3 regions of the Williamsia sp. Y712 genome follow, and region 1 is predicted to be linked to each of the others. Evidence: predicted binding sites of a transcription regulator. Region 1 holds the regulator's gene; each other region holds the start of a gene.
What was found. Region 1 encodes LexA, which represses DNA repair genes until DNA is damaged. Its sites were predicted from a motif close to CGAACANNTGTTCG; they were not measured.

Region 1 (7,521 bases):
GGTTCGTGATGGCGGCCGAGATCGTCGAGACGTCCCGCCTGTGGGCCAGGACCGTCGCCCGCATCGAACCCGAATGGGCCGAGCGACTGGCCGGCGATCTGGTCAAACGCCAGTACAGCGAACCACATTGGTCGAGCAAACACTCTGCGGCGATGGCCTACGAAAGGGTCACGCTCTACGGCGTTCCCCTGGTCACCAAACGCCGGGTGAACTTTGGATCCATCGACCCCGAGGCGGCCCGCGAGCTGTTCATCCGCAGCGCCCTCGTCGAAGGAGACTGGCGCACCCAGCATCCTTTCTTCCATCGCAACCGGGCGATGCTCGAAGATGCCGAGGAGTCGGTCCACCGCGTCCGGCGGACCGATGTCGTGGTCGACGACGACACCCTGTTCGCGCACTACGACCGCCACGTGGGTCAAGAGGTGGTCTCGGGCAGGCACTTCGACACCTGGTGGAAAGCCGCACGCAAGAAAGACCCGAACCTCCTCGATCTCGATCCCGCAGACGTCGTTGCCGGCGATCCGGCCGGTTTCCCGGATACCTGGCGTCAGGCTGATGCCACCTACGATCTGCGGTACCGCTTCGAGCCCGGCACCGAGGACGACGGCGTCAGTGTGCTGATTCCGCTGCCCCTGCTGACGCGGGCCCGACCTTCGGGCTTCGACTGGCTGGTCCCCGGAATGCGCACCGAACTCGTCACCGAATTGATCCGCACACTGCCGAAAACCCTTCGGCGCGAGATCGGTCCGGCACCGGATCTGGCCTCACAGATCCTTGATGCGGTGACACCGCGTGCCAAGCCCCTGACGTCCGCCGTCGCCGCCGAACTCACCCGCCTCACCGGCGTGCGGATCGCAGCCGCCGACCTGAGGCCGACCGCGCTGCCCGACCACCTGCGAATGACCTTCGTGGCCCTGGCCCCGGACGGTCAGGAGTTGGGCCACTCCAAATCGTTGACAGAGCTCCAGGACCGACTCGGCGGCAAGGCTCGCGCGGCTCTAGAGAAGGAGGCCGCGACCGAGTCGACGCCGGTGGCAACCACCTGGACAGACAAGACGTTCGGAACCATCGCGCGCTCGGTCCGCAACACCGTTGCCGGACAGGAGATCACGAGCTACCCGGCTTTGGTGCCCCGCAAAGGCGGCTTCACCGTTGCCCCGATGTCGACCGAGTCCGAGCAGCGCAGCGCGATGTACAACGCCCTGATCGGACTGCTTCTCAATGATGTGCCGGGCCTACGTCAGAACGCGACTTCTGCACTCGGGACCGCGGAGCGGCTGGCACTGAGCCAAAGCCCTTACCCCAGCGGTGAGGCATTGCTCACCGATTGCGTGCGGGCGGCGGTGATCGACCTGGTTCCCCCGCAGCCGGAGGTCTGGACCGCTGCCGACTACGCCGCGCTGAAAGGCCATGTCGCCGGGCAGGTCACGAGTCGGGCCACCACCAAATTGCGCCAAGCCGCGGCGATCTTGACCCGGGTGGCTCCGCTGCGTACCGCCATCGCGGCCAGCACGGTGACTGACGCTGCCGACGACGTGCGCGATCAACTCGCGGATCTTGTCTTCGACGGGTTCATCTCGGCCACCGGTGGCGAACACCTCCCCGAGATCCCGCGGTATCTGGATGCTGCCCTGGCCCGGCTGGAACAGCTGCCGGCCTCCGCTTCTCGGGACGCCGCGTCGATGGCAGCCATCGATCGCGTGGTGGCCGCATGGACAGACCATCTGCAGATGATCCCGCCGCAGCGGCGCGATGCGGTCAGCGAGGCCGCGGGCTGGATTGTCGAGGAATTGCGCGTCGGACTGTTTGCTCAACAGCTCCGAACCGCTTACCCGATCTCAGAAAAACGTGCCATCAAGGCGATCCGCGACTTGCGGTAGTGGCGCTAAGGCTTGCTCGACCGGAGGTCGTCGATTTCTTTCTGGAAATCATCCACCGAGTCGAATGACCGGTAGACGGAGGCGAATCGCAGGTATGCGACCTCATCGAGATCGCGAAGCGGGCCGAGGATAGCCAGACCGACCTCATTGGCCGGCACTTCCGCCGAGCCTGATGCCCGCACCGCTTCTTCCACCTGCTGCGCGAGATGCTGCAATTTGTCGTCGTCGACCGAACGGCCCTGGCAGGCCCGGCGGACGCCGCGCATGACCTTCTCACGACTGAACGGTTCAGTGACGCCCGTTCGCTTGACCACCGAGAGCACCGCGGTCTCCACCGTGGTGAAACGGCGTGCACACTGCGAACAGGCGCGGCGGCGACGGATGGCCTGACCCTCGTCCGCCACCCGCGAATCGATTACGCGGGTGTCCTCGTTCTTGCAAAACGGGCAATGCATGCACGATTCCTCGACGGTCGACGGCCTGGGCGGAGTGACCAGACACTGTGACTCCGAGGATACCGTCCGCGATCGCGGCCCCTCCACGGTCTACCTCGCGTAGACGGGGGTGACCAATGCCTGACCCACCGACAGTGCCGAGTTGTTCATGGCGTTGAGTTCCATGATCTTCGCAACCACGGCTTCGGTCGGCATCTCGGGTGCGATGCGGGAGGCGATGGCGCCCAACGACTCCCCCGATTGGACCCGGACGACCTCGGTTCCGACGCGGGCCGGATCGGCGGACTGTTGCATGACGCCGCCGAAGAAGGTCATGAACGCCACCACGAGCATCAGACCGACGCCGGTGACCGACGCAGCCGCCCAGGCGCGTCTGCGGGCGAAGACCATCTCGCGAGCGGTCGGTATCCGCCGCTCGGAATTACGCGAATCGGCACACGAGACGGCGACCCGGCGCTGCGCAGGCAGACGGCGACCGGCCGGGCGTGATGTGTCCGCGGGCCGTACCGGGCGCGTGGTGCGCGGGGCGGTACCGCTCTCGGAGTGGTGAACAGGCCGAGCTGTGGCCGGCCGGATGATGGTGGTGGCTGCAGTCATGGGGTTCAGTCCTCGATCATCGGTTTCGATCTCTATTCGATCACTCGTTCGATTGAAAGAGTGTTCGATTTGTACCACGGGCCTCCGACAAAGCGCCACGCCTGATCGAACAAATGTTTGAGACTTGTGACCATTTGCACTATCTTTGTCGACATGGACCCCGCCCGATACCGCATGAACTGGAGGACCTGATGGCCGATACAACCCAGCCCCCGACACCGGCGGACGGGGCCGCGACCACTGTTGTCGCCACCGAACCACTCGCCGAGGGCTCACTGACCCCCCGTCAGAAAGCAGTTCTCGAGGTCATCCGTACCTCGGTTCGCGAGCGCGGCTACCCGCCGAGCATCCGGGAGATCGGTGACGCCGTCGGTCTGACCTCAACGTCGTCGGTCGCCCACCAGCTCCGCACGCTCGAACGCAAGGGTTTCCTGCAGCGCGAGAACAACCGGCCTCGAGCGGTGAACATCCAGGACACCGACCTGAACCCGGCCACAGCGGCCGGGCAGGTTCAGACACCGGACGAATCCCTGCCGACACCGACGTTCGTCCCGGTCCTCGGCCGGATCGCGGCCGGCGGTCCGATCCTCGCCGAAGAAGCCGTCGAAGACGTCTTCCCGCTCCCCAAAGAGCTGGTCGGTGAAGGTTCACTGTTCCTGCTCAGGGTCGTCGGTGAATCGATGATCGACGCCGCGATCTGCGACGGTGACTGGGTGGTCGTACGCCAGCAGAATGTTGCCGACAACGGCGACATCGTTGCGGCGATGATCGACGGCGACGCCACGATCAAGACATTCAAGCGCACCAAGGACGCCGTGTGGCTGATGCCGCACAACCCGGTGTTCGATCCCATCCCGGGCAACGATGCCGTCATCCTGGGCAAGGTCGTCACAGTGATGCGCCGACTCTGAGCTCCGAGTCGTAGGCAGATCACTCTCAGAGCGATCAAAGGCGGGGTGTACCGGGATATCCCGGTACACCCCGCCTTTCGAGTTCAGGGGATCACGAAGTGATCAGACCCCGAGACTGCGTCCGATCACTTCCTTCATGATCTCGGTCGTGCCGCCGTAGATGGTCTGCACGCGAGAGTCGAGGAACGCCTTGGCGACCGAGTATTCACGCATGTATCCGTATCCGCCGTGCAGCTGCAGACACCGGTCGACCAGGTGCACCTGGTTCTCGGTGGCGTAATACTTGGCCATTGCGGCGTCCGGGACGGTCAGCTTCTTCTCGTTCAGCAGACCGATGCAGTGATCGACGAAGACACGCGTCGTCGTGGTCGAGGTGGCCAGTTCGGCCAGCAGGAACCGGGTGTTCTGGAAGTTTCCGATCGAGCGACCGAAGGCCTTGCGGTCCTTGGCGTACTGAACGGTGGTCTCCAGCACCTGCTCCATCGCCGCCGCGGCGACCACTGCGATCGACAGGCGTTCGCGGGGCAGGTTCTGCATCAGGTAGATGAAGCCGAGGCCTTCTTCACCGAGCAGGTTCTCGGCGGGCACGCGGACGTTGTCGAAGCTCAGTTCGGCTGTGTCCTGCGCCTTCATGCCGACCTTGTCGAGGTTGCGGCCGCGCTCGAAACCCTTCATGCCACGCTCGACGACCAGCAGGCTGAATCCCTTCGCGCCTGCCTCGGGGTCGGTGCGCGCGACCACGATCACCAGGTCGGCGTTGATGCCGTTGGTGATGAACGTCTTCGATCCGTTGAGCACCCAGTGGTCGCCGTCTTTCTTGGCGTTGGTCTTGATGCCCTGCAGATCCGAACCGGTTCCGGGCTCGGTCATGGCGATGGCGGTGATGAGCTCACCGGAGGTGAATCCCGGAAGCCAACGCGCCTTCTGCTCATCGTTGGTCAGCTCCAGCAGGTACGGCGCGATGACGTCGTTGTGCAGGGTGAATCCCAGGCCGCTGAACCCGCCCCGTGCGGACTCCTCGGAGACGATGGCCTGGTAGCGGAAGTCGTCGACTCCGCCGCCGCCGAACTCTTCGGGTGCGTCCACGGCCAGGAAGCCGTTCTTACCTGCTTCGATCCACACATCGCGATCGACGATGTTCTGCTCTTCCCAGCGGGCGTGGTGCGGCGCCACATGCTGTTCGAGGAAGCTTCGGTACGAATCGCGGTAGAGGAGGTGTTCAGGCTCGAAAATCGTACGTTCCATCAAGGTCTCCATAACGAGGTGTCAAAACGCGGATGTGCCAGTAACTGTAACTGGATTCTACATTTAGCCCAAGGGCCTGGAGGCCTGGATTTTCAGAACAAGTCAGATGCGGCGAACTCGGCCAGCTGGCTGGCAAGCGCAGAAGGCACGCTGGCGACGATCTCCGTGCCATCGGCGCCGTGCTCTTCGCGCGTCACATCTCCCTCGGCGTGGATGCGCGAGACCAGGTCACCCCGGGAGTACGGCACCCGGACGGTGACATGGACGTCATGTCGCGACACCGACTCCCGGACCCGCTCGAGCAGTTCCGGGATACCTTCGCCCGTGGCCGCCGAGATGAAGACCGCGTCGGGAAACAGACTCCGAAGCTGCGTCAGCACCGTCGGATCGGCGACGTCGATCTTGTTCACCACGAGAAGCTCCGGTGGTGCGGTCGCCTTCTCGTCCTGGATCACCTGATCGACGACCTTGCGCACCGCGCTGATCTGGTCCGTCGGAATCGGGTCCGACCCATCGACGATGTGCAACAGCAGGTCAGCGTCCGCGACCTCTTCCAAGGTCGAACGGAACGCCTCGACAAGCTGGGTGGGCAGGTGCCGGACAAATCCGACGGTGTCTGTGACCACGATTTCCCGACCGTCGTCGAGGGACATCTTCCGGGTTGTCGGGTCGAGGGTGGCGAACAGCGCATTTTGCACCAGCACACCCGATCCGGTCATCGCATTGATCAGACTGGACTTGCCCGCGTTCGTGTAACCGACGATCGTGACCGATGCGACAGCGGACTCTTTCCGCTTGGTGCGCTTGGTGTTTCGCGACGTCTTCATCTCACGGATCTCGCGGCGCAACTTCGCCATCCGCTCACGGATGCGGCGACGGTCCGTCTCGATCTTCGTCTCACCGGGGCCACGCAGACCCACGCCACCGTTGCTGCCCGCCCGGCCACCGGCCTGGCGGGACATCGATTCACCCCAGCCGCGAAGACGCGGCAGCATGTATTCCATCTGAGCCAGCGCGACCTGGGCTTTGCCCTCGCGCGACGTGGCGTGCTGGGCGAAGATGTCGAGGATCAGGGCGGTGCGGTCGATGACCTTGACCTTCACCACCTTCTCCAACGCGGTGAGCTGTGCGGGTGTCAGTTCACCGTCACAGATGACGGTGTCGGCGCCGGTGGCCTCGACGATGTCGCGAAGTTCATGAGCTTTGCCCGATCCGATGTAGGTGGCCGGATCCGGCTTGTCCCGACGTTGGATGAGACCTTCGAGCACCTCGGAGCCGGCGGTCTCGGCCAAGGCCTTCAGCTCGGCAAGACTCGATTCCGCCTGCGCGGTGGTGCTGCCCTGCAACCAGACACCGACCAGAACGACCCGCTCCAGTCGAAGCTGCCGGTATTCGACCTCGGTGACATCGGTGAGTTCGGTGGACAGGCCCGCAACGCGCCGCAACGAGGCCCGATCGTCGAGTTGCAGGTCGCCGAGCGTGGGCCCCTTGTGGAAGTTCGGCAGGTGGACCTCTGGGGCGCGGGGCTCACGAACCTTCGAGTCCGGAAAGTCCGAGTCCGGGCTATTCGAGTCTGGGCTGTTCGAGTCCGGGCCGTCAGAAGCGGGATCGTCAGAGTGGAAAGTATTCGGATCGGCTTCGTTCAAGTCGCCTTCGTTCGATTCAGGTTCGTGTTCAGTCATGAGGTCACCATGGTTACATTCGGACATGCGCACTGCATAACGGATTTAGCGCCACCCTGCGTTGAGCATCCCGGCTCCGACCAAGACCGAGGGCCCACGGAGTTCGTTGTCGGTCTCACCGACAGTGACGGTCACCGCGCCACCGGGAACGTTGACGACCACCGCACCGGTGCTCCGGCCGACCGACCGCAGAGCTGCGTTCGCAGCCGCAACGGTGCCGGTGCCACAGCTACGGGTCTCCCCCACGCCGCGTTCGTGCACCCGCATCGACACCTCGCCGACCATGGCATCGTCGTCCGACTCGACCAGCGGTGTCATCAGTTCGATGTTGACACCTTCCGGAAAGTCATTGTGGTCAAAGGTGATCGGCGCCGTGAGATCGATGCTCCTCAGACGTTCGAGAGTGAGGCCCTCGACAACACAGGCCAGATGAGGGTTGCCGACATTGACCGACAACCCCGAATACGTCTGGTCTCCGATGGTGGCCTTGCTTTCGACGCCGCTACGGGCCCGGCCCATCAGGACACTGACGTCGGCCGTGGATTCGGACAGACGGTGGACGGTCACTTCGCGGCCACCTGCGCGCGAGCCGACCGTGAAGGTCCGCCCGGTCACCAGATCGTGTGCGGCGAGGTAATGCGCAAAAACCCGCACCCCGTTGCCACACATCTCCGCAACCGAGCCGTCACCGTTGCGGTAATCCATGAACCAGTCATCCGCGGCGACGCCGGTTGGCAGCGCCTCGAGGACA
Region 2 (7,521 bases), on a different contig from region 1:
TCCGAACTCGACGGCGAAATGTACAGTGGCGATCCGGAATTGCTCGGCCGGGAGGCCGTGAAGGTGATGGTCGGCGGGATGACCGTCGAGCACATCCTCGAACGTCTCACGGAAGGGATGGCCGTGATCACGCCTGCCGACCGCTCCGACGTGCTGCTCGCTCTGGTGGCGGCCAACGCGGCCGATGGTTTCCCGAAGCTCTCCGGCATCATCCTCAACGGCGGTCTCAAACCCCACCCCAAGATCGCCGCTCTGGTCGAAGGCCTCAACTCTGCGTTACCCATCTTCTGCTGCGAACAGGGAACCTACGAAACAGCAAGGGCTGCAGTACATGCCCGCGCCCGGATGAACGTCGATTCGGCTCGAAAGATCGACATCGCCTTGAACCTCATGGAAGCGCACGTGGACGCGGTTGCGATGCTGGAGAAGCTCCAGCTACCGATTCCCGAGGTCGTCACACCGCAGATGTTCGAGTATCAGCTGATTTCGCGCGCTCGTAAGTTCCGCAAACGGATCGTCCTGCCCGAAGGCGGTGACGATCGGATCCTGCGCGCCGCCGGGCGCCTGCTGCGCAGGCAAGTGGCAGACCTGACGATCCTGGGTGACGAACGGGCGGTGCGTGATCGGGCGGCGGAGCTCGGGGTCGACCTGTCCGACGTGGTTGTGATCGATCCGACGACGTCCGACCTGCTCGACGAGTTCAGTGCGGTCTATACCGAGCTGCGCAAACACAAGGGGATGGACCCGCAGCGGGCCCGCACCATTGTCAAGGACGTATCGTATTTCGGCACCCTGATGGTGCATCTCGGTTACGCGGACGGCATGGTGTCGGGTGCGGTGCACACCACCGCCCACACCATCCGGCCCGCGTTCGAGATCATCAAGACGGCTCCGGGTATTTCGACGGTGTCGAGTGTGTTCTTCATGTGCCTCGCCGATCATGTTCTGGCATATGGTGATTGTGCGGTGATCCCGGACCCGACCGCCGAACAGTTGGCCGACATCGCGATCTCGTCTGCGGCTACGGCGGCCCAGTTCGGGATCGAACCACGGGTTGCCCTGTTGTCGTATTCCACTGGCGAATCCGGCAGTGGCGCCGATGTGGAAAAGGTGCGCGAGGCCGCCCGCCTGGCCCGGCAGCGGGCGCCGGAACTGTTGATGGAAGGGCCGATTCAATACGACGCCGCGGTCGACCTGGCCGTTGCGAGTGCGAAGATGCCCGATTCCGCGGTCGCGGGGCGGGCCACCGTGCTGGTGTTCCCGGATCTCAACACGGGCAACAACACCTATAAGGCCGTTCAGCGCAGCGCCAATGCCGTGGCTGTCGGTCCGGTCTTACAAGGGTTGCGTAAGCCGATCAATGATTTGTCGCGAGGAGCCTTGGTGTCAGACATCGTCAACACGGTTGCGATCACTGCGATCCAGGCACAGGGGATCGCCGGTGAGTGAGAACGAAACCGTCCTGGTGCTCAATGCTGGTTCCTCTTCTCTGAAGTATCAGCTCGTGCAGCCGGATTCGGGGTTTGTGGTGGCCCAGGGTGTGGTGGAACGCATCGGGGAGTCACAGGGACGGGTGCTGCTTGTCCGCGGCGATGTTCGCAACGAATACGTCGGTGAAGTCGTCGACCATCAGGACGGGCTGTCCAAGGCGTTCGCACTGTTCAAGGACTCCGGGCATGACCTGGTATCCGAGGGCATCACCGCGGTGGGACACCGGGTGGTTCATGGTGGGCCGGACTTCTATCGGCCGACCGTGGTCGACGAAGATCTGATCGAAGCCATCAAGGGGCTCGAAGACATGGCCCCGCTGCACAACCCGGTGAATCTCCTGGGGATCGAAGCGATCCGGAGGCTGTTGCCCGAGGTGCCCTCCGTGGTCGTGTTCGACACGGCGTTCTTCCACGGACTCCCCGAGCATGTGGCCACATATGCGATCGACCGGAAGTTGGCGCTCGAGCACAACATCCGCAGGTATGGATTCCACGGCACATCACACGAGTATGTGTCGTCGCGGACCGCCGAGTTCTTGGGTGTCGAGCTGGAGAGTCTCAATCAGATTGTGCTGCATCTGGGTAACGGTGCATCGGCATCTGCCATCGCGGGCGGCAAGCCGGTCGAGACGTCGATGGGATTGACCCCGCTCGAAGGTCTGGTGATGGGGACGCGAAGCGGTGACATCGACCCGGGCGTGCTCATGTACCTCAAGCGCGCGGCGGGACTGGATGTCGGTGACATCGACTCGGTGCTCAATCGGCGGTCGGGGTTGAAGGGTTTGTGTGGGGAGAACGACTTCCGTGCGATCACCCAATCGGTTGAAGAGGGCGACCCGGACGCGACACTTGCCTACAACGTCTATATTCACCGGTTGCGCAAATACATCGGCGCCTACATGGTGACGTTGGGCCGAACCGACACGATAGTGTTCACCGCGGGCGTGGGGGAGAACTCGGTCAGGGTTCGTGCGGACTCCATGGCCGGGCTCGAAAACTTTGGCATCGTGATCGATGCCGAACGCAATGCTGCCAGAAGCCGTGAGCCGAGGATCATTTCAACCGATGATTCCGCGGTGACCGTGCTTGTGGTTCCGACCAACGAAGAGCTCGCGATCGCGCGGCAATCAGTGGAGGCACTTTCATGATCGTTCAAGGCGCGCAGGTCTCGCCGGAGTCACCATACGAGGTGACACAGTCGGGGATCGACGCGGTGGTGGCGGTGATCGGGGGACCGCCTGCCGTCTCCGGCGAAGCACCGCCGAGTTTCGTCAACGTGGTCTTGGAGCCCGCGATCAAGTCGTTCCTGGGTAGTGGCGACATGCCCGTCGCCGGAGTGGTCCATACCGCCGAAACAACGATCTATACAAGGCCTTTGAAGGCCGGAGACGTTGTGAAAACCAGTGTGACGGTGACCAGCGTGCGCGCGCGGGCATCGGTCACACAATTCGAGATCCTGTCGCTGGTCACCGACCTGGATGGGCAGGAGATCGTCCGGGTCAACTCGGCATTGATCTGCGAAACCGAGGCTGCCGTATGAGCGATCTCACGGTCGGAACCGAGCTGTTCAATGTGTCCGAGACAATCGACCAGCAGAGAATCCGTGCCTACGCGCGGGCTTCGAAGGACGACAACCCGATCCATGTCGACGAAAAGGTCGCTGTTGCAGTCGGTTTGGCCGGCCCGGTGGCGCATGGCATGCTGACGGTCGGGATTGGGGTCGGGCACGTGATGCGATGGCTCGAAGACCAGCCGCAGCGATTCCTCCGGTACGAGACCAGGTTCGTCAAACCCGTTGTGGTGTTGGACGGCGTCCCCGCGGAACTCTCCGTATCAGGCGTGATCGGTGCCGTTTCGGACGAGGAGATCCGGATCGACATCCAGATGAGACTCAAAGAAAGCGGCCAGCTGGTTCTGCGGCCGTTCCGGGTGTTCGCGGGTTGAGGGCAACCCCCGGACCACTATGTAGTTTTCAAAGAGCATGCAGTACACACAGGTTTCAACCTGTGTTGCTCGGTGTTGCGGTTCGGTGTCTCGCTGCCTAAGCGGCGGTGAGTTCGGTGGTCAGGGTGCGGCGGGCGTGGGATCGCAGCTCGATTGTGCTGCCCGGTGCGATGAACCAGGGATGTCCGTCTCGACCTGGGAACACGGTCCAGCCCTGGTGGTGGATGTAGCGGTGGTGGCGCCGGCAGAGCAGCACCATGTTGGTCAGGCTGGTGGTACCGCCGTTGCGCCAGAAGTCGATGTGGTGGGCGTCGGTGTAGCCCGCAGCGCAGCCACAACCCGGGAAAGCGCAGCCCTGATCCCGGGCGATCAACGCTTTGCGGATCGCCGGTGTGACGGTGCGTTGGTCGCGTCCGACATCGAGCGGTACGGCGTCGCTGTCGAGCAGGATTTTGGTGATGACCGAATCGCAGGCCACCATTTGCGCGGTGGGCGCTGACGCTGGACCAGTCCACTCGAATGAGGGAGTTGAAGCCGACGGTTTGGCACCCGGGATACCCCGCAGCTGCAACTGTTGCAGATATTCGGGTGAGACTGTCACCGTCACATGCGGTTTCGCCCCGCCGCGGGTAGGTCGGTCTTCCTGATCGAAATACGAATCGAGCAGTCGTTCCAGTGCATCAGCCCGGATTTGGCCCGTGCTCCGCGGATCCGGTGAGCCGTCGGGTTCGGGTACCGGTCTGCACAGTGGATCGAGCGCCACCGCCAGTTTTTCGCCGAGCAGACTGTCCAGATCCAGGGTGCCGTGGGTGCGGCCGTCATCACCGGTCCCGAATGACAACTCATTCAGATCGTGGTTTTCCGCATCCGGGATCTCTTTGTCCGGCGGCGACAACGCGATAGCCATAGATCGTGCCCGCGCCGACACTGCCGCCGGTGTGCCCATCAACGCTTCGGTCAGCAGTCCGCGTTCACAGTCGGACCGGTCAGCATCGGGAAGGTGTGGGTTGCGGCGCTCAATGTGATGGAGGCCCTTCACGATTGCATCCACATGCTCACCGGATAGTCGTCCGTCGATTCCGTAACCGGCAATCGACGGAATCTCACTGAGCGCCTTACCTACTCGCACGTACCGGTGCGCGACCGTCGGCGCCATACCGGCGTCCCGTAATAGCTTGGTTGTGGACCCCACGCCCTTCTTCTGCGCGATCCGACGCCGATCGACCTCACCGACCAAACGGAAAAGAACCTGCTCCACAACGTGGTTGAGACGAATCACCGTCACAACCCGCGACGACAACGCGATGTCATCACCAGCGACCACAGCCGCACCCCCTGCCAGATCTGAGATTCTGGCGAACATCTCCCCCGAGGTCCATGGCTCAAGAATACCCGCCGAAACCTCATCGCACAAGTGTTCGAGTAGCGAATTCTATTGTTACACAACACTGTTAGTGATCAGAACTATGGAAACCTTCATCTCTTTGAAGGGTCCCTCACCATGGGGACGCGGCGCCGCACCTATCTCTCTGCGTCGGTACTTTCCCAAGTGCATGGATCTGTCGTCCATGCCGTCGCCGACTTGGTCGACACTGCTCAATAGCAGAACCCCGTAAGCGCTCGAGTTCCTGACCTCCAACGAAGCCATCGTTCCGTTCCCGGCCTCGTCCAAGCGGACGGTGTCTCAGCCATCACTGGGATGCGCTGACCAAGCCGATGCTGGCTCGACCTCTGACGGTGCTCCTCGGGGTGGACGCTCACCTCGCCGCGGGTTGTCTTGCCGTGCTGACCTGTTGACTCGCCGGAGTGGCGTTGGGCCCGGAGCCGCGCTCAGAACAACGTATGTGGCCGAACGAAGTTGGCCAGGTCGACCAGCCGGAAGCGTTGGGTGCGGTTGACCGTGCTGCGGGCGAGTCGGCGCAGTGACTGTTCGCAGCCGACCCGCAGTCCGTGGTCGTTGAACGGATAGCCGAGGATGTCACCCCGCGCGGATGCGTCGGTGGGGGATTGGTCCGGACGGCGATGGATCCAGCCGAGTGCGATGCCCAGGACCAGGATCACCAGTCGTTGCTTGCGGGGCTCGGCGTCCGACATCATCTCGAGTCGCCGTGCAGCCTCCCGCAATTGGTCTTCGGAGACCTCGGCGGGGTCGCGGCCGTGGACCAGGGTCAGTACCGAGGTGCAGTTGGCGGCGTTGTAGTGGCGGCTGGTGGGTGGCACATCGTCGAGCGCCTTGACGGCACCGGGGATGTCGCCCTTCGCAAACCGCATCCGCGCGAGGCCGAACGCGGCGGTGATGATGGCGCGGTCGGTCTGCCACAACGTCCGGTAGTGGTGCAGTGCAACGTCGTGGTTGCCCATCAGTTCGGCGGTGGCGGCGACGGCGAGTTTGGGCGCAGCCTCACCGGGCATTGCGGAAAGGACGCCGTTGAAGCGATCGTGCGCAGTGGGGACATCGCCGGTCAACAAGGTTCCCAGCCCGATGAACCAGTCTGTGCGCCAGGACTTTCCGTGGTGTTCGGTCGCGTCGTGCAGGAGATTGAGGGCGGTTTGCGCTTCGCCGAGCTCGAGGTACGCGCGGGCCTCGATGAGGTCGATCTCTCGGGATGGATGATCATCGGACGGGTCGGTGCCGATGACCGACGACAGGCCACCTTCACGCGCGCTGCGGATCGAGTCGAGTGTCTGGGTCGGCTCCGACAACACCGTCGAGTTGAGTAGCCCGGCAGCCGGATCCGACTGGTCGACAAGCGGGACCGGAAGGGCCGCGACGATGTCGATCGTGTCCAGACTCCTTCTGGTGCGGACCGGTTCGAGGATGCCGTCCACCGGTGCGAGCATCATCTCGGTGCCGAAAGTTGTTCGCTGGGGACTGAAGACCGTCGACAACCCGGGCCGGGGAATGCCGGTGTGGGCCGCAACGGTCTCACGCAACACGTTGAGGAGCTGGCCTGCCATCTCGTCCGCGGAAGCGAATCGCTGGGTGGGATCGGGGTTCGTGGCGCGCTGCAACAGTCGATGGAATGACGGATTCTCTTGGAACAGCGGCACATCCGCGGGGTCCGGAAGCCCATCGAGGTAACGGCCCTTGTCCATCGGCATGTCGACGGTGAGGACAGCCAGCGTGCGTCCGAGGCTGTAGATGTCTGTCGCGACCTGCGGGCCGGTTTTGACGATCTCGGGTGCCTGGAATCCGGGGGTCCCGTAGAGGTGACCGTAACCGTTGATCCGGGAGACAGCTCCGAGGTCGATGAGTTTGACGTCTTCGCTGCCGATCATGATGTTCTCGGGTTTGATGTCGTTGTACACCAGTCCGACCGAATGGAGATAGGTGACGGCGGGCAGGACCTCGAGCAGGTACGCGATCGCCTGTTCCGGCGGTAGTTGCTTTCGGTGTGAACCGGATTCGTCCTCGGCGGACGTGATGTCCTTGAGCGTGCTACCGCCGATGTACTCCATCACGATGTAGCCGAAGGTGTTGTCGCCGACATCGGGATGCTCGACGAAGTTGTAGATCTTGACGATCCCGGGGTGTGAGACCGAAGCCAGGAACTGGCGCTCTGCCAGCGCAACGGCCTGTGCCTGAGAGTCTTTCGAGTTCAGCAGTCCCTTGAGGACCACTGGCCGGTCGGAGACGTTGTGGTCGATGGCCAGATAGATCCAGCCGAGGCCGCCATAGGCGATGGCTCCGACGATCTCGTACTGATCTGCGACCATCGTCCCCTTGCTCAACCCCGGGACGAACGAATACCGGGCCCCGCAGTTGTTGCAGGTGCCGGTGAGCGGACCACGGCCCTGACCCGACGACCTGCCCACCGGGCGACCACACTTCCAACACAACCGGTTTGCCTCGGGGATGACGGCGTCGTCCATCACGGCGTCAAACGGTTCGATGTCGTGGATCCGCGGCACGTCCACCAGGCCGCCGCCCATCCGCCGACGACTACGAGAACTCCGGCTGGTGGGGATCAGGAGGTTCGGCTGGCTCGGGCTGCCGACCTGCGCGCGCAGGGTCGGCTCGGTGAAGTCCGGGTCAGCCCCGACGGCCTGCGTCGGGACTTCGGCGTGACGGACACCGGAGGGTTCC
Region 3 (7,521 bases), on a different contig from region 1:
ACGGGCCGTCGACGACCTGCAACATCGTCATCTTCACCGTGACCACCAGGACCACGACCAGGATCAAAGCCGTTGCCACCCGGTGGCGCCGCAAGAATTGCCGACTGGCCTGGATCATGTCGTCGCTCCCGTGGTGCGAACCACCAGCCGGGAAATTGGTACGGCCGGCGGCCGTCCGGGGCGCGTTGTCGGGATGGTCGCTGTCGCGGTATCCGGCAGGCCCCGTTCCCTGGCGTCCCCGCGGACGCCGCGACGGGCCAACCCGCTCCCGGCCCACTGATCGCTGCCGGGTACGACGGTCGCCCGTACTCCTCGGCCGCATCATCGGCAGCACCGATCGTCAGCAGATCCCTTCGCCGTGAACACCATCGCAAATGAGACCTTCATGGTTGTCAATTCTCTGCTGCGCTAACCGACTTCGCCCGAATTTGCGCCCGGCGCGCCGCCATTGGTTGGAAGAACATTTGAGTATGCCGGCGCAGTCGGGGACTCGGCCGGGCTATTCACTGTCGGGGCCGTCGGGGCCGCCGGAGAGGTCGGGGCCGTCGGCAGAGGATTGGCGGCGTTGCCACCCGGGGTGACCGGGGTCCCCTGAATCGGAATCCCCTGAGCCCCTGGTGCTGTCGGATTGACAACCGGAGTTTCTGCCGGCTTGGGCGCGGCCGTTTTCCGACCGTTGTTCATCGACGGCGCTTTGTCACCTTCAGCGGGCTTGATCTCGCCGACAACGGTTTCACGCCCATCGGGACTGATGACCATCCGCGGCACATCGGTGGCCGGGATCATGCCCAATTCACCGGCCTTTTCGGACAATTCAGGCGCAGAGTCACCCGACTCGTACGCCTTCTTGAGGGCGTCCCGGCGGTCGGACAGCTGTTCGTTGTACGCACGTTCCACACCGAGTTGATACGAGTCCTGAGCCGACTTGGTCGAAAGCCACAGTGTCAGCGCCAATCCGGCCAACAGCATCCCGACAACGACTACGGCGAACGGGACGCGGCGCATCGCCTGGACCGGCGCACTTCGCATGCGGCCCCACATTGCCGGCTTCTCCACCGGCGCGGCCTGGCTCTCGGGACGCTGCCAGTGACGTGATGTCGACGAAACCGCCCCGGCACCAAGGCGTTTGCGACGACGCTCGAGCGCCTTCTCCGCCGCGGCCGAACGCTGCCGGTTCGCACCCGAGTGCCTGGCACGCTGTTCACCGGCATCGCGGCGCCGTGCAGAGGCGAGATTGTCGTCGGTTACCGTCACTTCTTCCCCCCCGCTATCCGTTCGATGACCCGCACCCGCACGGATGCGGACCTCGGGTTGCGCTCGATCTCTTCGTCCGAAGCCTGTTCCGCTCCCCTGGTCACCAGCACGAAATCCGGTGCGGTTCCAGGAAGATCGACAGGGAGTCCGGGTGGTGTCCTCGATTTGGTCCGCTCGACGAACTCGCGTTTGACGATCCGGTCCTCCAGCGATTGGTAAGACATGACCGCCAGGCGCCCACCGACCGCCAAAGCCGAAAGTGCTGCGGGTAGAGCAGCCTTCAACGAGGTCAGCTCCCCATTGACTTCGATCCGCAACGCCTGGAATGTGCGCTTGGCCGGATGACCACCGGTACGTCGGGTGGCTGCCGGAATGGTCCGATACAACAACTCCACCAGTCGGCCGCTGGTGGTGAAGGGTTCGATCTCCCGTTCACGCAGAACCGCGGAGGCAATCTTGCCCGCAAACCTCTCGTCACCGTATTCCGAAAGGACACGGGCCAATTCGCCGTGCCCGTAGGTGTTGAGGACATCGGCCGCGGTCAGTGGGTCGTCTGCATTCATCCGCATGTCCAGCGGAGAGTCAACCGCGTAGGCGAACCCGCGGTCGGGCTGATCGAGTTGCATCGACGAGACGCCGAGGTCGTAGAGTGCGGCGTCGATCTTCGTCACACCGGCCTGCTCCAAGGCCTCGTCCACCGCGTCATACCGCGTGTGGACAAAAGTGATCCGATCGCCGAAGGGCGAGAGTCGTTCGCGCGCGAGATTCAAAGCGTTGATGTCACGGTCGATCCCGATGATCGAAACGCCAGGGAATCTCTGGGCGATGAGTTCGGTATGGCCGCCTGCGCCGAGAGTGCCGTCGACATAGATCGCGTCGGTGCCGTCGGGATGTCGCCGCGTGATCGAAGGTGCGAGCAATTCGATCATCCGCTCGGCCATGACCGGGACGTGCCCGAAGGGGCCATCGGCGAGATCCACTGTGCTACCTCTCGTGCGGTCCGGGTGCGCCAATTGGCCGGCAGGTGTGTGGGTGGATCCTGGTCCCTGCCCGATCTCCGCACCTGGCGCTGGGGAAGTGCGTCAGGGGCGGGCTGTCGAACCTGGCGCTGGGGAAGTGCGTCAGGGTCGGATCGGGCAAAGGCCTCGATTCACCCACGTGGTCTTGTGGTCCTTGGCCTCAGGCCGTGTCCAGGACGTCGAAGCCCACGCTCGAGAAGTTCTCCTCGTGCTCATCCTGGTAATCGCGCCATGTCTGCGCGTCCCAGATCTCCAAGTGGCTCATGTTTCCGATGACCACACATTCTTTGGCCAGCCCGGCATAACGACGGTGATCCGGGGACAGTGTTATGCGTCCCTGTCCGTCTGGCCGCTGTTCATCGGTTCCCGAGCTCAGTTGACGCTGAAAAGCCCGGGCAGCAGGATCGTTCTTGGGCGAGCTCATCACTCGTTGAGCCAACTCATAGAAGTCATCCCGCATGTGCACTGCGAGGCTGCGGTCCTGACCTTTTGTGATCATCACCCCTCCTGCAAGTGCGTCTCGGAACTTTGCGGGCAGCGTGAGCCGCCCCTTGTCGTCCAACTTGGGTGTGTAAGTGCCGAAGAACATAGCGCTGGCCATGTGTCGTCACCTCCAACCCCAAGGTTGATGGAAAGATCCGGTTCTCTTCCACCAACGATCACCACTGTACCCCACAATCCACCACTTTCCACCCCATGCAGCCCAAAAATGGGCATTTCGCCGTCAACATTGCAGGTAGACGCCGCATCACCAGGTGGGGGACAAAACCTGATCCGGGGTGTCCCGGAACCTTTCGGACCAGATTTTGGAGTCCCAGGGGGCACTTCAGCCCCGTTTTGCCGGCAGAACCTCAGGCGTGGGAGAAAGTGGGGATTCGGGTGGAAAGTGGGGCGAGATGCCCTGAAAAACACAAAAAGGCCGTGCATCGCGATGCGATGCACGGCCTTTTACAATCAAACGCGCTTGGAGGCGTCTACTCCTGCTCGAAGCGGCGGTTGAACCGCTCTTCCATACGCTCGGAAAACTTTCGTCCTTGCCGCTGCTCGCGGCCCGACGAACCGCCGCGCGACGACGACCCCGAAGAACCTCCGGGAGTCGGTCCGCTACGAGATCCCCACAACGCCATCAGCCCGGCGCCGAACATCACCAAGAAGCCGATGAGGCTGACAATGGGGAATCCGCCGACCTGCACCTCGATGACAACTCCCCCGACAAGGAGAACAAGTCCGACGAGGAACAGCACGGCAGCTTGCAGTCGACGGCGCGCAGTGGAGCCGCGAAAGCGACGCGACCGTACGTTCGACGCAAACTTGGGGTCTTCGGCGTACAGAGCGTTTTCGATCTGTTCGAGCATGCGCTGCTCGTGCTCTGAGAGTGGCACCCGCCCCCTCCTTCAGCACATGGTTTCGGTAGAGCATCCAGAGGAGACAATTCCGGTTGCCCGGACCCACTGCGGTGGACCCACCTCCGATGATACGAGGTGTTGGAAGTTCGAACCACCATTCCCCGCCACAAGTTGGTCAATTTTGGTCCGTTAGCAGTAATTTCGTAGCCTTCAGGCCGCACCGGCAGGCATATTCGACGGTTTGCCCCGCTCGAGTCGCAGGATTTCCATCTCGACCACGTGCAAAAACTTGTCCACGTTCGGTCGTAACTCGGCGATCTGCTCGTCGGTCACCGACCGGATCCCGGCCTCCGTGTCGGCGCGCAGGCGAGAGAGCCCGGCGAAGTACGTTGCCCACTCGGAGAGCTCGGGCATCGCCTGCGGCAGTCGCGCCCACGCACTGCGCGACCCGCGTCGGCGCGTGGGGTGCTCGGCGACGGCCAGGACAGCGCCTGCCGCGCGCAACGCCGATTGGTACAGCGCGCTGAACGCCTCGGCGGAATCGGTGACGACATCCGATTCACGCAGACGCGACTCCGCTCGTTCCAACATCTCGCGGGAGGCGATGATCTGGGTTGGTTCGGGCAGTCGGGTGACCCGCGCGGTCGAAGCCGCCACGCCATTCCGGGAGACACGCGCAGGGGTTTGTGCCGTCGTCGCCATCTCGGTCCTCCTTCGCCGAACTGTCTGTGTCTATGCGGGGTCGGCCCGGTGGCCTACGCTTCCCTCGTCGGCCACCGAGCCGCTCCACGTCGTAAAGCGGGTAAACGATGCGGCTTGCGCCTTTGCGGAGGTTGAAGCCTCGAACACCCGTTCGACAGTTTCAATATACCTAACGACACCGACAACCCTCAAGCAAAAAAGGCGGAAACTTCTGTGCCCATCCGGATCGCCGACCTCTCGGCCCACGATGCACAGATCTGGCTGCCCGAGGCGTTGAGCGTGTACGTCACCGCTATGAACTACCCGCCGGGCACCGAAGTGCAACGGGCTCCCCTGTGGCACGACCACATCCGGCGCCCCGGATGGAAAGCCGTTGCCGCGATCGACTCACCTGGCCCGGCAACCGGACGGGAAACCCTGGTCGGGATCGCATATGGATACAGCGGCGCGCACGATCAATGGTGGAACCAGCAGGTGCGCAGCGGTCTGGTCCGCGCCGGATGCAGCCGTGAGCGCGTCAGCGCCCTGACCGACAACTACTTCGAACTGACCGAACTCCACGTGCATCCGTCCGCGCAGGGCAGGCAGATCGGCGAACACTTGTTACAACGCCTGCTGGTCGATCGCTCCGAACCACAGGTGCTGCTCTCGACCCCCGAGGTAGACGAGGAGAACAACCGTGCCTGGCGCCTGTACCGCAGGCTGGGTTTTGCCGACGTGCTGCGCGGCTTCACCTTTGCCGGTGATCCCAGGCCGTTTGCTGTCCTCGGCCGCGCACTCCCATTGCGTTAGGACCACATGATCGACGTCAGGACCACAATCGACACCATCGTCATCGGGGCCGGACACAACGGCCTCGTGGCCGCCGCCTATCTGGCCGCCGCCGGTCAACAGGTCAAAGTGCTCGAACGCGACAGTGTCGCCGGCGGTGCCGTGTCCAGCGTCGAACGGTTCCCGGGCTATCGCGTCGACCGTGGGTCGTCGGCGCACCTGATGATCCGGCACACCCCGATCCTCGAAGAGCTCGCACTGGCCGATCACGGACTGCGATATATCGACTGCGACCCGTGGGCGTTCTGCCCGGCGACCGACGATGCTCCCCCGATCATTTTCCACCACGACCTCGAGAAGACGATCGCGTCGATCGAGGCGGCCTGCGGTCCCGCCGATGCGCACGCCTACCGTGGCTTCGTCGACGTCTGGGCGCGCCGGTCGGCGGCGATGATGTCGGCGTTCACCTCTTCCCCATCCCCGCTCGCTCTCGGCAAGGCGTTCTGGGGTCTGCCCGCGCGCATCCCCGGAAACGGCTCCGCCGCCGGGCTCGGTCTGTCGCAAGAGTTCCTGATGTCCGGTAATGCACTCTTGGACAACTGGTTCGAATCCGAACACCTCAAGGCGGCGCTGGCCTGGTTCGGAGCGCAGTCCGGTCCGCCGATGAACGAACCCGGAACCGCACCCATGGTCGGCTTTGCCGCGGCGATGCACACCATTCCCCCAGGCCGGGCTGTCGGCGGCAGCGGCGCGCTCGCCGAAGCCCTCATCCGCAAACTTCACGCCGACGGCGGCGAACTCGAACTGTCGGCCGCCGTGACCGCCATCGAGAAGCAGGGCGACGGCTGGCGGGTTCGTACCGCCGATGGAGGCTCGCATCGGGCCCGATCGGTGGTCAGTGCCTGTCACATCCTCACCACCCTGGACCTGTTGCAGGCCGGTGGATTCGACCGCACGACCGCTGATCGGTGGCGCTCACAGATCCGGATCGGTGGCGGCATAGGCATGGCAGTCCGTCTCGGGGGCACCGCGCTGCCGCAGTATCCCGGACTACCCGCCGACACCTCGGTGCATGGCGGGCTGGGTCTGCTGGTGACCGATCGCGGACATCTGGCCCGTGCGTACGCCGATGCCACCGCCGGCGATCTGCCGCGGCGCCCGGCACTGATCGCGATGAGTTTCTCCGCGATCGATCCGACCCTGGCACCACCCGACCGGCATCAGACGAGTCTGTGGGCCCAATGGCATCCGTACAAGCTCTCCGGCGGGCGGAGCTGGGCAGACCTCGCTGCCACCGCCGGCCGGGAGATCATCAACGAGTTGGACCGGCACGCACCGGGTTTCGCCGACTCGATCGAGCACACTTACGTCCAGACGCCCGCCGATCTGGAATCCGAGCTCGGGATGACCGGTGGCAACATCATGCATGTGGAGATGTCGCTGGATCAGATGCTGTTGTGGCGCCCCCACCCCGAATTGGCCCGGCACCGGGTTCCCGGTGCCCCCGGCCTGGTGCTCGCCGGGGCCTCGACCCACCCGGGCGGTGGTGTCAGCGGTGCCAGCGGTCGGATCGCGGCGACCGCGATCTTGTCCGACCGGAGATCTCCGTTGGCCAAGATCACCCGCGGCCGATGGGGGTGAGGGCCGCGCCGGTGGTCCCCCGACGTCAGGTCTTGCTGTGGACCTCGGCGGTCATGCTGGCCGGGTCGATCGCCGCGCAGATCGTCTACCCCCTGGTCGACGGGGTGGCGCGCGATCGGGCCACCGTGGTCGTGGTTGTCGCCGCGGCCGCCGCGATGCTCGCTCATGCCACGTTCCGGCTGGGGCCGTTGCGGGCAGTCGCGGTCTTCGCGGCGACGGCCGGCGTCGGATGGACCGCCGAAATCGTCGGCGTCGCCACCGGTTTTCCGTTCGGCGCCTACGCCTACGCCACCGACCGGATCGGGCCGTCCGTGGCCGAGGTCCCGGTGATCATCGGCTTGGCCTGGACCGCAGGCGGTTACAGCATCTGGTGGATCAGCTCGCTGGTCAGTCGCCGTCGTCCGATCCGGATCGCCGTGGCAACTGTCGGGATGGTCGGCTGGGATCTGTACCTCGACCCGCAGATGGTCAGTGCCGGATTGTGGACCTGGTCCACAGAGGACGCCGGGCTCCCCGGCATCGATCAGATCCCGCTCACCAACTTCATCGGCTGGGCCGGTGTCGCGTGTGTCATGTTCGTCTTGCTCTCGCTCATCGACCCGAACCCGGTCACGGTGACACCGATGACGTTGGTCGCACCGGTGGGCTGGTTCACCTGGACCTGGCTCGGTTCGGCACTGGCGTTCCTGGTGTTCCTCGACGACCCCGCGCTTCCCGCCGCGGTTCCGTACGGGCTGATCGGGATGGGCATCCTGGGGGTGCCTGCGGCGTTGGCATTGTCTCGCCGG

Region 2: a site for LexA is predicted at 4,842-4,855, ahead of AC1D75_RS19535 (HNH endonuclease signature motif containing protein). Genes of this name have one in related genera too.
Region 3: a site for LexA is predicted at 4,462-4,475, ahead of AC1D75_RS12705 (SAV_6107 family HEPN domain-containing protein). Genes of this name have one in related genera too.

The regions. Positions count from the first base shown of each region.
Region 1 covers NZ_JCAIUN010000002.1:682,490-690,010, forward strand. Annotated here, with positions in the region: gene hrpA (ATP-dependent RNA helicase HrpA) at 1-1,880, shown strand, start outside; gene nrdR (transcriptional regulator NrdR) at 1,886-2,335, opposite strand; gene AC1D75_RS18005 (LysM peptidoglycan-binding domain-containing protein) at 2,426-2,932, opposite strand; gene lexA (transcriptional repressor LexA) at 3,124-3,843, shown strand; gene AC1D75_RS18015 (acyl-CoA dehydrogenase family protein) at 3,946-5,088, opposite strand; gene hflX (GTPase HflX) at 5,181-6,770, opposite strand; gene dapF (diaminopimelate epimerase) at 6,816-7,521, opposite strand, start outside.
Region 2 covers NZ_JCAIUN010000003.1:60,218-67,738, forward strand. Annotated here, with positions in the region: gene pta (phosphate acetyltransferase) at 1-1,449, shown strand, start outside; gene AC1D75_RS19520 (acetate kinase) at 1,442-2,638, shown strand; gene AC1D75_RS19525 (FAS1-like dehydratase domain-containing protein) at 2,635-3,030, shown strand; gene AC1D75_RS19530 (MaoC/PaaZ C-terminal domain-containing protein) at 3,027-3,434, shown strand; gene AC1D75_RS19535 (HNH endonuclease signature motif containing protein) at 3,532-4,797, opposite strand; gene AC1D75_RS19540 (serine/threonine-protein kinase) at 5,265-7,521, opposite strand, start outside.
Region 3 covers NZ_JCAIUN010000001.1:2,769,814-2,777,334, reverse strand. Annotated here, with positions in the region: gene AC1D75_RS12730 (peptidoglycan D,D-transpeptidase FtsI family protein) at 1-322, opposite strand, end outside; gene ftsL (cell division protein FtsL) at 409-1,254, opposite strand; gene rsmH (16S rRNA (cytosine(1402)-N(4))-methyltransferase RsmH) at 1,251-2,195, opposite strand; gene mraZ (division/cell wall cluster transcriptional repressor MraZ) at 2,434-2,862, opposite strand; gene AC1D75_RS12710 (SCO2097 family morphological protein) at 3,248-3,655, opposite strand; gene AC1D75_RS12705 (SAV_6107 family HEPN domain-containing protein) at 3,830-4,321, opposite strand; gene AC1D75_RS12700 (GNAT family N-acetyltransferase) at 4,535-5,113, shown strand; gene AC1D75_RS12695 (phytoene desaturase family protein) at 5,120-6,733, shown strand; gene AC1D75_RS12690 (carotenoid biosynthesis protein) at 6,724-7,521, shown strand, end outside.